2 regions of the Cytobacillus sp. IB215665 genome follow, and region 1 is predicted to be linked to the other one. Evidence: riboswitches for the same ligand, from Rfam matches in the RefSeq annotation. Region 1 holds a riboswitch; the other holds the start of a gene.
The links. Region 1 has a riboswitch for S-adenosylmethionine ahead of mtnK (S-methyl-5-thioribose kinase). Riboswitches for the same ligand answer to the same signal wherever they lie in the genome.
Positions count from the first base shown of each region.

Region 2: another riboswitch for S-adenosylmethionine. It lies ahead of SLH52_RS12305 (methionine ABC transporter ATP-binding protein); the one in region 1 lies ahead of mtnK (S-methyl-5-thioribose kinase).

Region 1 covers NZ_JAXBME010000006.1:117,186-125,450, reverse strand. Annotated here, with positions in the region: gene SLH52_RS10425 (methylthioribulose 1-phosphate dehydratase) at 490-1,122, opposite strand; SAM riboswitch class I at 1,418-1,580, shown strand; gene mtnK (S-methyl-5-thioribose kinase) at 1,673-2,872, shown strand; gene mtnA (S-methyl-5-thioribose-1-phosphate isomerase) at 2,869-3,876, shown strand; gene SLH52_RS10410 (beta-1,3-glucanase family protein) at 3,927-6,470, opposite strand; gene SLH52_RS10405 (nitroreductase family protein) at 6,655-7,362, opposite strand; gene SLH52_RS10400 (DinB family protein) at 7,799-8,265, shown strand, end outside.
Region 2 covers NZ_JAXBME010000009.1:8,637-13,189, reverse strand. Annotated here, with positions in the region: gene SLH52_RS12320 (thioredoxin family protein) at 1-43, shown strand, start outside; gene SLH52_RS12315 (SCP2 sterol-binding domain-containing protein) at 724-1,101, shown strand; gene SLH52_RS12310 (O-acetylhomoserine aminocarboxypropyltransferase/cysteine synthase family protein) at 1,094-2,398, shown strand; SAM riboswitch class I at 2,553-2,661, shown strand; gene SLH52_RS12305 (methionine ABC transporter ATP-binding protein) at 3,046-4,071, shown strand; gene SLH52_RS12300 (methionine ABC transporter permease) at 4,064-4,553, shown strand, end outside.

The DNA of each region.
Region 1 (8,265 bases):
TAAGGTGTCACCTCCTGAATAAAAATATAAATATCTAGAATTAGTTCCTGTTTCTGTGCTTTTTTGTCCTGTTTTTTGAACATGCATATATGCTAATGCAATTATTATATATGATAGTCTAAATTACGACAAGAAACACAACATATAAAACACATTTTTTATAGAAAAAAATAGCAAATTGCAAGAAAAAAAACCTTCCATCAAATCTTTTACTACGGATGTTTTCGCAAAGGTTGTTGTTTTTTCGTACGAATAAATATAAACATCATTTCTTCAGAACACAGATGCCTAAACATATAAAAACACTTTTTTATTGGTACTAATTTATTATAAATAGAACAAAGTTTACAAAGCCTTTATAAAAGGTTTACATTTGAGTAAAACCATCTTTCTCTTCTAGTATAGGGACTATAGCAATAAAGTTTATGAAAATAGCCTTTACTATCTATACGAACATATACGTGAAAGGTTTCAACAATTTAAATATACTTATGATAATATTTTAATATCTCTTTTTAATTGTAGTAGTTTTAGGTGGTAACTAAACAAAAATTCGTAGGCTTCTAGTAATTTTTTTGCTTCAAATACGCTTTTTCCCCACACTGTAATACCATGATTTCTTATGAGCACAGCACCTTTGTCAGATGTAACGTAAGTACTTAATGAATCTGCTAACAACTGGATATATGCATCATTTCTTATAATTGGTATTGAAATTTCTGCATCTTCTTCCCATTCATCGAATGCTTTGATCATTTCTTGCCCATGAAAAGTCACTTGTCCTTGATCTCCATATAGTTCTGATATAACATTATTATCTACCGTATGTATGTGTATACAACAGACTGCATTTGATTGTTTATACACTGCGAGATGAAGTGGAGTTTCTGCTGAAGGATGTAATTTGGTACTACTCGTAGGGTGTCCTTGTTCATCTACTAATAAAAAATCATCCTTTGTACGCTGCCGTTTGTCCTTTCCACTTACCGAAATGAGAAATGTTAACGGAGAATCACTTGCTTTGATTGAGAGATTGCCACTCGTTGCATAAAACCAATCTCTTGAACCTAATTCATCTTTTAAGCTAGCTAATTCATCCCATTTTTCTTGAAAAACGGTCATTTTATCACCTCGAAATATTTTTCATTTAAATTATGACTTCTTTTTCTCCTTCATATCATTCGTGTTATTTATTGTAAAATCCTGCTCATAACATCGTTTAATACTTTAACAATTAGTGACAATTAAATTTTCAATTTTAAATAAGTTTATTTAATTTATTAAAACTACACTTAAGTTTCATATTTATTAAACATTTGAAAAAGTTATTGACAAAGAAAATCACATATTGTTATGATACTTTTCAAACAAACAAATTTATGGATCGTAATTACACACGTAAATTTTATAAGTTAGTCTCTTATCAAGAGTTGGCTGAGGGATTTGGCCCTATGAAGCCCAGCAACCGACCGTAATACCATCATGAGGATGGGGCGTGTAAGCTAACGCCAGAACTTCTAAGTTCTTCAAAGGCACGGTGCTAATTCCAACAGGAAGCAAGACTTTCTGAAAGATAAGAGGTAGAAGTTCGTTCTTCAAGCCTCTTTCGTTTAATAAGAAAGAGGCTTTTTCTAGTTAACATTTACAAAATAACGCTTTTTTGGAGGTATTTATGAGTTCAAATCAAAGTACTTATCAACCGCTAACGGAAAAAAGTGCAATTTCTTTAGCCCAAAGGTTAACACTTTTTCATGAGCAATCATTGTTAACATGTAAGGAAATTGGGGATGGAAACTTAAACCTTGTCTTTCGAGTAGTCGATGAGCGTAACAACAAAGGAATCATAATAAAGCAGGCATTACCATATGCAAAAGTTATTGGTGAAAGCTGGCCGCTTACTTTAAAGCGCGCAACAATTGAAAGCCATGCGCTACTTACCTTTGCAAGCTATTGTCCAGAGTATATTCCAAAGGTTTACTATACCGATGACAAGTTGTCAATTACTGTGATGGAAGATTTATCTCATCTAGACATCGTGAGAAAAGGGTTCATCAATAACAAGTTATATCCATCTCTCTCAACCCATATCGGTACTTTTTTAGCAACAACATTATTTTTTACTTCTGATTATGCTTTAGGACCGGAAAAGAAAAAGCAATTACAAAAACAGTTTGTCAATCCCGAGCTATGCAGAATAACAGAGGATCTCATATTTACCGACCCTTTCTTTAATCATGACACAAACAACTATGAAATAGAATTACAAGAAAATATTCAAGCTATTTGGAATGACTCTTTCTTAAAGCTTGAAGTCGCAAAATTAAAAAAAATATTTTTAACGCAAGGTGATGGTATTATTCATGGAGATTTGCACACTGGAAGTATCATTGCCAATGAGGAAGAGACTAAGATCATTGACACTGAATTTGCCTTCTGTGGACCTATAGGGTTTGATATTGGCTTATTTTTCGCAAACCTTATTTTACAAATCTTATCTCGACCAGATAATGAAAGAAGCTACTTATACAATTGTATTGAAGGTACATGGGACACTTTCACCACAACCTTTGTTAAACTATGGAAAAACCATAGCATTGAGGCATTCACTGAGGTTGGAGGTTTCGTTGAGCACATTTTAACACAAGCATATGCAGACGCAATTGGTTTTGCTGGATGTGAAATTATTCGCCGTACGATTGGCTTAGCACATGTGGAGGATTTAGATCGTATTACTCCTCATGAGAGAAAGATTCAAGTTAAGTCGACTGCTTTACAAGTCGGTAGAACACTTATTGTAAATCGCCACAGTCTTACTAATACTTCAGAAATTCAAGATGTTATTCAACATACTGAAAGGAGATTTGTAAGATGAGGCAAGTCTCAACTCTTCCTTTATCGGTAGAATGGAAAGACCATTTCATCAAAATTTTAGACCAACAACAGCTACCACTTGATACAATTTTTATAAATTTAACTACACTAGAAGACGTTTATCATGCTATTGCTTCGCTAAAAGTTAGAGGTGCACCTGCAATTGGCATCGTGGCAGCTTTTGGATTAGTGCTAGCTGCACAAAGCTATCATATACATAGTCTAGTAGATTTCAAAGCTAGGCTTGGCAAAGATCGTAACTATTTAGTAAGTTCTCGACCAACAGCTGTTAATCTAAGTTGGGCATTAGACCGACTCATTAATTCCATTAAACAAGCGACAACAGTTGATGAAGCAATCACAATATTAACTGGTGAGGCAATCAAAATTCAGCTCGAAGATGAAAGTGCTTGTCGTGAAATTGGTGAAAATGCAATCAAATTATTAGGTACAAAACGCCGTATCTTAACAATTTGTAATGCAGGTTCTATCGCTACAGCTAGATACGGTACAGCACTTGCTCCGTTTCATCTCGGCAAGGAGCGTGGAATTGACTTTTCCGTGTTCGCGATGGAAACTCGCCCTGTTTTACAAGGTGCAAGGTTAACAACTTGGGAATTAACTCAAATAGGAATTGATGTTACTCTCATCACCGATAATATGGCTGCACATACTATATTGTCAAAAAACGTAGAAGCAATAATCGTAGGAGCCGATAGGATTGCTCGAAACGGTGATACAGCAAATAAAGTAGGAACGCTAGGTTTGGCAATTCTTGCTAAACACTTCAACATCCCATTTTACGTCGCTACGCCACAATCAACATTTGATGATTCGATAATGAACGGAATAGACATAAAAATAGAGGAACGTCATCATGAAGAAGTTACTCATTTTGATGGAAAAAAGGTCGCACCGAACGGCATAAATATCTACAACCCAGCTTTTGATATTACGCCTAACGAACTTATCACTGCATTCATCACCGAAAAAGGCATCAAATAAGGGGTCAGATCTCCACTGCTTTACACAGTTGAGATCTGACCCCTGTCAATTTACCAGCCTACACCAATAATTAGTGCTTCTGGATTAGGATGTTCTAACAGCGTGCTGTAATTTCTTACATCATCATAAGCAAAGCCGTATGCTAAACCGTCAATGCTGTAATCATGCCAGAATTTAGCATAGAAGTTAGCTGTATCGTTTTGATAGAAGAAGTCTGAATTCCCCCAATTAACAGGGTCGTACATAATACCTCTATTTAATGCGGCACAAACTTGAGCTTCCACTACTTTTTCATCTGGACTTCCTGTATCCATCGGTCCTGAACACTCAAAAACTTCAAGTGTCGATGGTTTGTCTGTAATATATAAATTGTAAGGACCACCGTTTTTCGAAAAGACGAAGTTATCTCCTTCAACACGGCCACTAAATGTTCCTGCTTCTGCAGTAAAGGTTAATTCATTCGTTCTATAATAATCCCAAACTTCATTCACGTAGTTATCAAAATAGTTTTCATATGTTCCTCCTGGCTTAAATTGACCTTTACCTGGAGCAACGATTCTATATGGTTCTTCAACTAATGATTGGAATTCCGCTGGCATTTCATTTTTAAATGCACTAAATAACTGGTCACGCGTATATGTTTCACCTACGATTTTATCATACCCATCAGAACCTAGTAATCTATTCGTAATTGGGAAACTAAATTGGTCTACTCGAGTTGAGTTTCCGTGATAACCCCATTGGTCAATTGTAAACTCAATCCATTCGAAATAAATATCTTGGTTAGGATCTGTTGGATTATTTAAATCTGGACCTGCAAATCCTACTCTACCATCTGCTGCTTGATTTAATTTAATATACATTGGACTTCCTAAGCTAATAAACATTCTTCCAGAGTCAATCTCTGGCATTGAAGTCCAGTCTACTTCACTCATTTTATAAAAGTAGTTTGGATAGTTTTGACCGTTTTTCGTCAAGTGACCTGGTGCATCATTGTCACTTATGTTACTTTCTATCAAATTCCCATCTTTATCTACATGACTAAGCTGCCCAGTAGCTTTATTATATCCAAGAATAGCCCAGTAAATTTCATCATCAGAATACTCTCCACCAGTATTATTTTGTAATTGGAATGTCATTACACCATTTCCAGTAGGAATAGTTCCAGGTTCTGGTGTTGGTGTTGGCTCTGGATTCGGAGTTGGTTCTGTTGGCTCTGTTGGTGTAACTGAGTTTTTAGTAAATTCAACCCAATTTAAGTTACCGATACCTTCAGCAGCACCTTTAAATACAAAATATACATCATGTGTACCTGTGACATTATTGATAGTGGCAGTGTTTGTAACCCAATTTTGCCATCCGCCAGTATTTTGAATAGCTACTGTTCCAACTAAAGTTCCAGTAACGCTATCTAACCTTACTTCAATTGTTCCACCTGCTGATTGACTAGCTACTCTAGCTTCAATCCCTTTTGCACCATCGGTACCAAAATTAACATTGTTAAATGCTATATAGTCGCCGTTGTCAGTCCAACCTACATTTTTCCCACTACCTAGATCAGTTGTATCTTCTGTTTGAATACCTTGCATTGAATCATAGTCTTCTGCTTGAATTTTCTCATAAGCATTGATAGAACTAGGATTCGTTGGTTCAGTTGGTTCTGGCTCTGGAGTTGGTTCTGGCGTTGGTTCAGAAGGTTCTGTCACCACTCCAGTTGAAGTAAGTACCATGTCATCGATACGAACAATTTTTGCAGTCCCTACTCCTTCAAAGCGTAAAAATTTCGCATTTGTCAAATCCGCTTGAAAATCAGCTAAAGGTATAGAAATTGTTTGATAAATGCTTGTTACGCTACCGTACTCAGATAATTTTAATGAGCGATTTGTTCCATCATTTAATACGATGTTAATATAATTCTCTTCGCCACCATTTGCTCCTTTTAAAGTAAGCTCCAGTGTATCATAAGCAGAAATATCTTTGTTTAAGTACTGATCAAATAATTCTGCAGTTGTCCCACCATTAAAGAAGAAATATAAATTAGAATTACCTTCTAGATTGTAAACTCCTCCGTTACGTACAATAGATTCTCCCAAATCATTTGTATTTGAGTTCCACTGTGTTGAAGAGTTAAAATCGTCAATTACTAGTGGCTCTACGTTTGGATTTGGCTCAGGCGTTGGCTCAGGCGTTGGTTGTGGTTCCGGCTCTGGTGTTGGTTCCGGAGTTGGTTCTGGCGCTGGCTCTGACGTTGATCCATGTGTACCATTATATTCTGGTGTGTTATACGCAGGAATTCCATTGTTATATGTGAATGAATAACTAATAACGTCTCCCGATTTCAAACCATCTACTTCATGTGTAAAAGTAGCTCCTGATTTATTCATTCTTACGTTTTGTTGGATACCAGAGTTAATTTTGTAATGAACATCTACCCAGCTAGTATTCACAAAAGACGTAAATGTAATTTGAGATTTTGATGAGGTTATTGTGTTAACATCATGTTCATAATCAGCTGCTGCTGCAATATTATTATTAAAAAATGGTGATATAATTAATGATAGTGCCATCATCACCGTAAGCACTTTTTTAAACATATAGTTACCTCCGTACAGTTATTAATAATAGTTAGTTTACTAGATTTATTGATATGAAGTTTTGTACAGTAACCTCCTTCCACGTATATATTTCGTACCCTATGTCATTTTAGTGGGGGTCAAAAATAAAAAAACCTAACGCTTATTTTTTTGCGCAAGGTTTTTTTATTAATATGACCTTGGATTAGAATTTATTCCAAGTTGTAACTTCATCAAGTGGTAAACGAGATTTTGCAAAACCCACTTGTTTAGCCTTACCAACAGAAATCAACATAACAGGAGAGAAATTTTCTGGGACATTGAATTCTTTGATAAATTGATCAGGATTAAAACCTCCCATTGGTACGGTATCAAGGCCTTTTGCCTTTGCTGCAAGCATTAATTGCATAGATACGATACCACCGTCAATCATCGCTACTCTCGATGCATCTTCAAACGATAGATTTCCATAATGACCATTAATTTGATCTACATAGAATTTTTTAATTTCTTCTGTCATCGCACCTTTTGTTACTAACTCACCATATATTCTTTCTGCGTTTTTATATGCTTCTAGGTCTCCAAGCACTGCGATAACAACTGATGCATCAACGATTTGTTGTTGATTATTTGCTATAGGTAGTAATTGCTCTTTTGATTCTTGATCATGAATAACAAGAAATCTCCAAGGTTGTAAGTTACTCGAAGAAGGAGCCAAAATTGCAGTTTCTAAAATTTCATTAATATCACTTTCACTCATTTTATGTTCTGGATCATAATGACGAATTGAGCTTCTTTCTTGTGCAACTGTGAAGAAATTTTGGTCAGTTAATTCCTTCGGTTTTTCACCACTCATTTTTATTTCTTTTATTTTATTTAAATATTCCTCACTTGCATTTCTACTTTGTGCCATTGTTAAATCTCCTTTTATTTCAAACTGTATTTATTTCTATTACAGTATAATGTTTGAACTGTAATTTTGTCAAGTACAGTTTAACGAAAGATACCTTATACTTTTTCTCATATTTAACAAATTCTAAATCATTCTTTCTATTTATTATATGAAGAAAATTTTTAATCATTTATAAGAAATGATTCGTACTAAATTTGCCTTTTACTTTGGACTTCTCCTAAGCGATAAATAAGACTGGGATCAAAACTAGACCGACTATGCCATAGAATCATTTATCAGTGAATCTTTTAATAAAAATGACTTCACTCTCAACAATAACTAATTTTAACACCACTATTATATAACTTTAATAAAATCACTCCTTAAATAGAGAGGAATAATATATTTACACATAGAATAGGTTAATGTTGGTAAACTTTTTTAAGGAGTGAGGTAAATGTTAGACTTTGAATTAAAGAGTATTGAAATGATCAGAAATAAGGTTCTAGTTACAATCGATGGTCTATCTGATGAACAATTGAATAAAAAAGTTTCTGAAGACCGTTGGAGCGTTGCTCAACTACTTAATCATTTATACACGAGTGAACAAGGGTTTACATCTTTAATAAAAGCTGGCTTAGAAAACCCTGAAAGTAAAGAAGCAAAAAAGAGACCTCTACTATTAATGCTAGACAGATCTCAAAAAGTAAAAGTTCCTGATGAACTTGCCCCTACAGATGTCTTTATGACTAAAGAAAAATTATTACAATGTTTATCAGAATCAAGAGAAGGATTATTAAAAGTACTCAATGAGATGGATGATAACGAAGAAAACTATACAAAAGGAATTCCAAATCCGGTATTCAAATATTTAAATTTAGCTCAATCTGTGGAGTTTATCGGCTTACATGAATTAAGGCATTG
Region 2 (4,553 bases), on a different contig from region 1:
ATCCGTAGACGTATTATATAAGCACTTAAAGGACCTAGATTAACATTTGTTCTCTATTTAAGAAGTATAGTAATAGTGGTGAGAAGGTTATTCTTATTTACAGGCTTTAGAGCCATATCCTTGAGGTCACTTACCCAGAAAATTACACCTCAGGTGGCTCTATCGCTTGTCAGGGAAGATAGAGTCCTTTTATCTAGGTCAGCTTCCATACTCCTCCAGCAATTTCAACAAAAACTAATTCAGTTGTGGAAAATCCGAAGCTCATCAAGGGAGTGAGCGCACAGAAAGAGGTAGCTCGGCATTACTTTTAATTTCTTGAAGGAGTTTGCCTTAAAATATCGAAATTTTTAAAATAATAAAAATATTTTGTTAGCCTTAAGCGTTTACAAGATGTTTAGTGTTACGAGCTGTTTCACGTATCTAGAAGAGCAAAAGTGACCTAAGGTTCAGTTGATATAGGATGTAAAAGCCTTTGACTCTTTTGGCTATCCGGCTAAAGAGCCTATTCAATTTAGATAATTAACACGTTAACTAAATTGAATAATCTCCTTTATTTGGAATGGTTCCGACGCTTCTAGGAGGTTGTCTCAACATTTGCACATTTTCTTATAATCCAAAGGAACGAGGGGAGGGAGATGTTATCGAAAATATATTACTTGTTGTTTGTAATAGGTTGTATGAGTCGGTGAAGCACTCCTATACACATGTAGAGCAACAGGTCATATGTTTATCGTAACTGAATGTATGGAACTTAATATACTTCTTAACGAGTTTAATAATAGGTTCGTTCAAAATTCACACTTAAACCTACTCCTACCTAACCATGCAATCATTGTTAATTTTGAATGTAATAAAGAGAAAGTCCAAGTTGTGTTAACAGCACGGGGAATGGAGTTGAGCAAATGGCAACAAAGTCATGCAGACGTTTCATTAGGTGCTGAACCCCAGCAGTATTACGAATTGTTATCTGGTAAAGAAAAGTTGCAAAAATTGATAAGTCGACAAAGTATTATTTGCCAAGGGAAATTCAGATACATTCTTTTACTAGAATCTTTATTTGCATTAAATATTAAAGGAGAAGGGGAAGAAAAAAATGCATAATGAGAAAGATTATCGTTTAGAAACATTGAGTGTCCATGGAGGATTAGAAGCTGATCCAGTGACTGGTGCAAGAGCAGTACCAATCTATCAATCAAATGCATTCAGATTCAAGGATACGAGCCATGCAGCTAATCTGTTCTCACTCCAAGAAGAAGGATATATATACTCAAGAATACACAACCCTACTGTAACTGTTTTAGAAGAAAGAGTAGCATTGTTAGAAGGTGGAATTGGTGGGTTAGCATTATCAAGTGGAATGGCTGCTATAACGACTGCAATTCTTAATCTAGCAGGAGCAAATGATGAAATTGTTGCTGCATCTACTTTATATGGTGGAACGTATAATCTATTAGCTAATACATTGCCGAAATATGGTATAACTACTCACTTCGTTGACCCTTCCAAACCTGAAAATTTTGCAAAGGCAATTTCTTCGAAAACAAAAGCGATATTTGCTGAAACAATTGGTAATCCAAGCTTACACGTATTGGATATTGAGAAGGTTGCTTCAATAGCTCACGAAGCTGGAATTCCGCTAATCATTGATAATACATTTGCTACTCCTTATCTATGTAGACCGATTGACTTTGGTGCTGACATTGTCATTCATTCTGCTACTAAGTGGCTTTTAGGAAATGGAACGACTTTAGGTGGAATAATCGTTGATGGAGGCAAATTCAATTGGAATTCTGAGAAGTTTCCAGACTTTATTACCCCTGACCCAAGCTATAATAATCTTATATATGCAGAAGCACTTGGAGAAAGTGCATATATCGTCAAAGCTAGGGTGCAATTATTAAGAGATTTAGGTGCCTCATTAAGTCCGTTTAATGCTTATCAATTTAACCTTGGCCTAGAGACATTACATGTACGGATGAAAGAGCATGTTAATAATGCTATGAAAGTCGTTGAATATTTAGCGAAACACCCGGCTGTAGAGTGGGTTTTGTATCCTGATCATAAAGATCATCCTGCAAAAGAACTTGCTAAAAAATATTTACCAAAAGGTAGTGGGTCCATCGTCGTGTTCGGCATAAAAGGAGGGAGAGAAGCAGGTGCTAAAGTAATTAATCATGTGAAACTATGGTCGCATGTAGCAAACGTAGGTGACGCTAAAAGCTTGATTATCCATCCGGCAAGTACAACACATCAACAATTAAGTAGCGAGGGCTTAAAATCTTCAGGTGTAACAGAAGATTTAATAAGGTTGTCAGTTGGAATTGAGAATATTGACGACCTATTAGAAGACTTAGAGCAAGCAATAGAAACTGCGACAGGACTAACTTCAAGCAAATAATATAGGGTGAATCGATTTGTGTTTTGGCTGTAAATTCCATAAAGATATTCATTGACACATATAAATGAGCGTGATAGAATCACAATTGTACTTTTTAAAAGAGATTAATTTTGAAATGTAATTATAAAAATGAATAAAAAAACATTGATATATACTCTTATCAAGAGAGGTGGAGGGATGTGCCCTATGAAGCCCGGCAACCATCAACGGTGAAGTTGAAATGGTGCCAATTCACACGAAGCGTATGCTTCGATAGATGAGAGAAAGGAATATAATTAAGCCTTTCTGCTCACATGTGCGGAAAGGCTTTTTAATTTTGTTGTTAAGCTTTTCTATTAGGTTGATTACGCATTAAATGTTGCTGTTCGTACAAAAATATAAACATATATTCATTTTGTATTCGTAATATCTTATCTTTTACACATGCTGTCTTCATAATGATTGTTGTTGTTCTTCGTATGAAGAAGTTAACAAAGTATACGAAAAGAGCCTTTTATAAAAAACAATGATAATGGATAAAACGATTGTCTAGCTGCTAGAAGAGCTAATATCTCCATACTAACAAAAATATGGAAGATCGTTTAGTTTGCAACATAAAACATACTAAACATATATGAATAATATGATTAAGGAAGTAGGTGAGCCTTTTGATAAAACTATCTGGGGTAAAAAAAGTATATCAATCTCAAGAAGGAGAAGTAGTTGCTGTAGATAATGTCAATTTGAATATTGCTAAGGGTGAAATATTTGGCATTATTGGTTACAGTGGTGCAGGAAAAAGTACACTCATTCGTTTGTTAAACCAGCTTGAAGCAGCAACAGAAGGAACAATTACGATCAATAATTATGAAATGACCTCTATTAAAGGGGATGAGTTACGTAAATCACGACAAGAAATTAGTATGATCTTTCAGCATTTTAATTTGCTTTGGTCAAGAACTGTACGGGAGAATATATCCTTTCCATTAGAAATTGCTGGCATTCGAAAAAAAGAACGATTGAAGAGGGTGGATGAGCTAATCAAGCTAGTAGGGTTGGGGGGAAGAGAAAATGCGTATCCTTCACAACTAAGTGGTGGCCAAAAGCAGCGAGTTGGAATAGCTCGTGCTTTAGCAAATCGCCCGAAGGTATTATTATGTGATGAAGCAACCTCAGCACTTGATCCACAAACAACAGACTCGATTCTTGAGTTGCTTGTGGATATTAATAAAAAGCTAGGTCTCACAATTGTGTTAATTACTCATGAAATGCATGTGATTCGTAAAATATGTCATCGTGTAGCTGTAATGGAAAATGGCAGCATTGTTGAACAAGGTGAAGTTTTATCGGTGTTTCAGCAACCGAAAGCTCCAATAACTAAGAAGTTTGTTAAGCAAATTACAGAACCAGAAGAAGCGACAGAAACAATTGAGCATATTTTAGAAAGCTACCCTGAAGGTAAAGTTATTAAGCTGTTGTTTGTTGGGGATGATGCTGAACAACCTTTAATAGCAGAATTAATCCGCCAGTTTAAAATTGGCATCAATATTATACAAGGAAAGATCTCGCATACACAGCACGGTGCATATGGCACATTGTTTATTCATATGACAGGAACCGATGAAGAGATAAACCGCTCGATCACATATATAAAGGAAAAACATGTGGCAGTGGAGGTGATACAGCATGGTTAGTCAACTATTTGTAAATGTTAATTGGGAAAAAATGTCGGAAGCAACATTTGAAACTTTATATATGACTGTGACATCGGTGATTGCAACATTTGTTTTTGGTGTTATATTAGGGCTCTTACTTTTTTTAACATCGAAGGACAACCTATTGGAACATAAGTTGGTTAATACAATCATCAGCAGTTTTGTAAACATTTTTCGTTCTATACCATTCATTATTTTAATCATTTTATTAATTCCGTTAACAAAATTCATGCTTGGGACAATTAGAGGAGCAAATGCCGCTTTACCTGCTCTCGTAATTGGAGCAGCACCTTTCTACGCAAGAATGGTAGAAATTGCATTGCGAGAGATTGATAAAGGTGTTATTGAGGCGGCACGGTCTATGGGGGCGAAAACAAGAACAATCGTTTTCAAGGTGCTGCTACCTGAAGCACTTCCTGCACTCATATCAGGAATTACAGTGACAGCAATTGCTCTAGTTG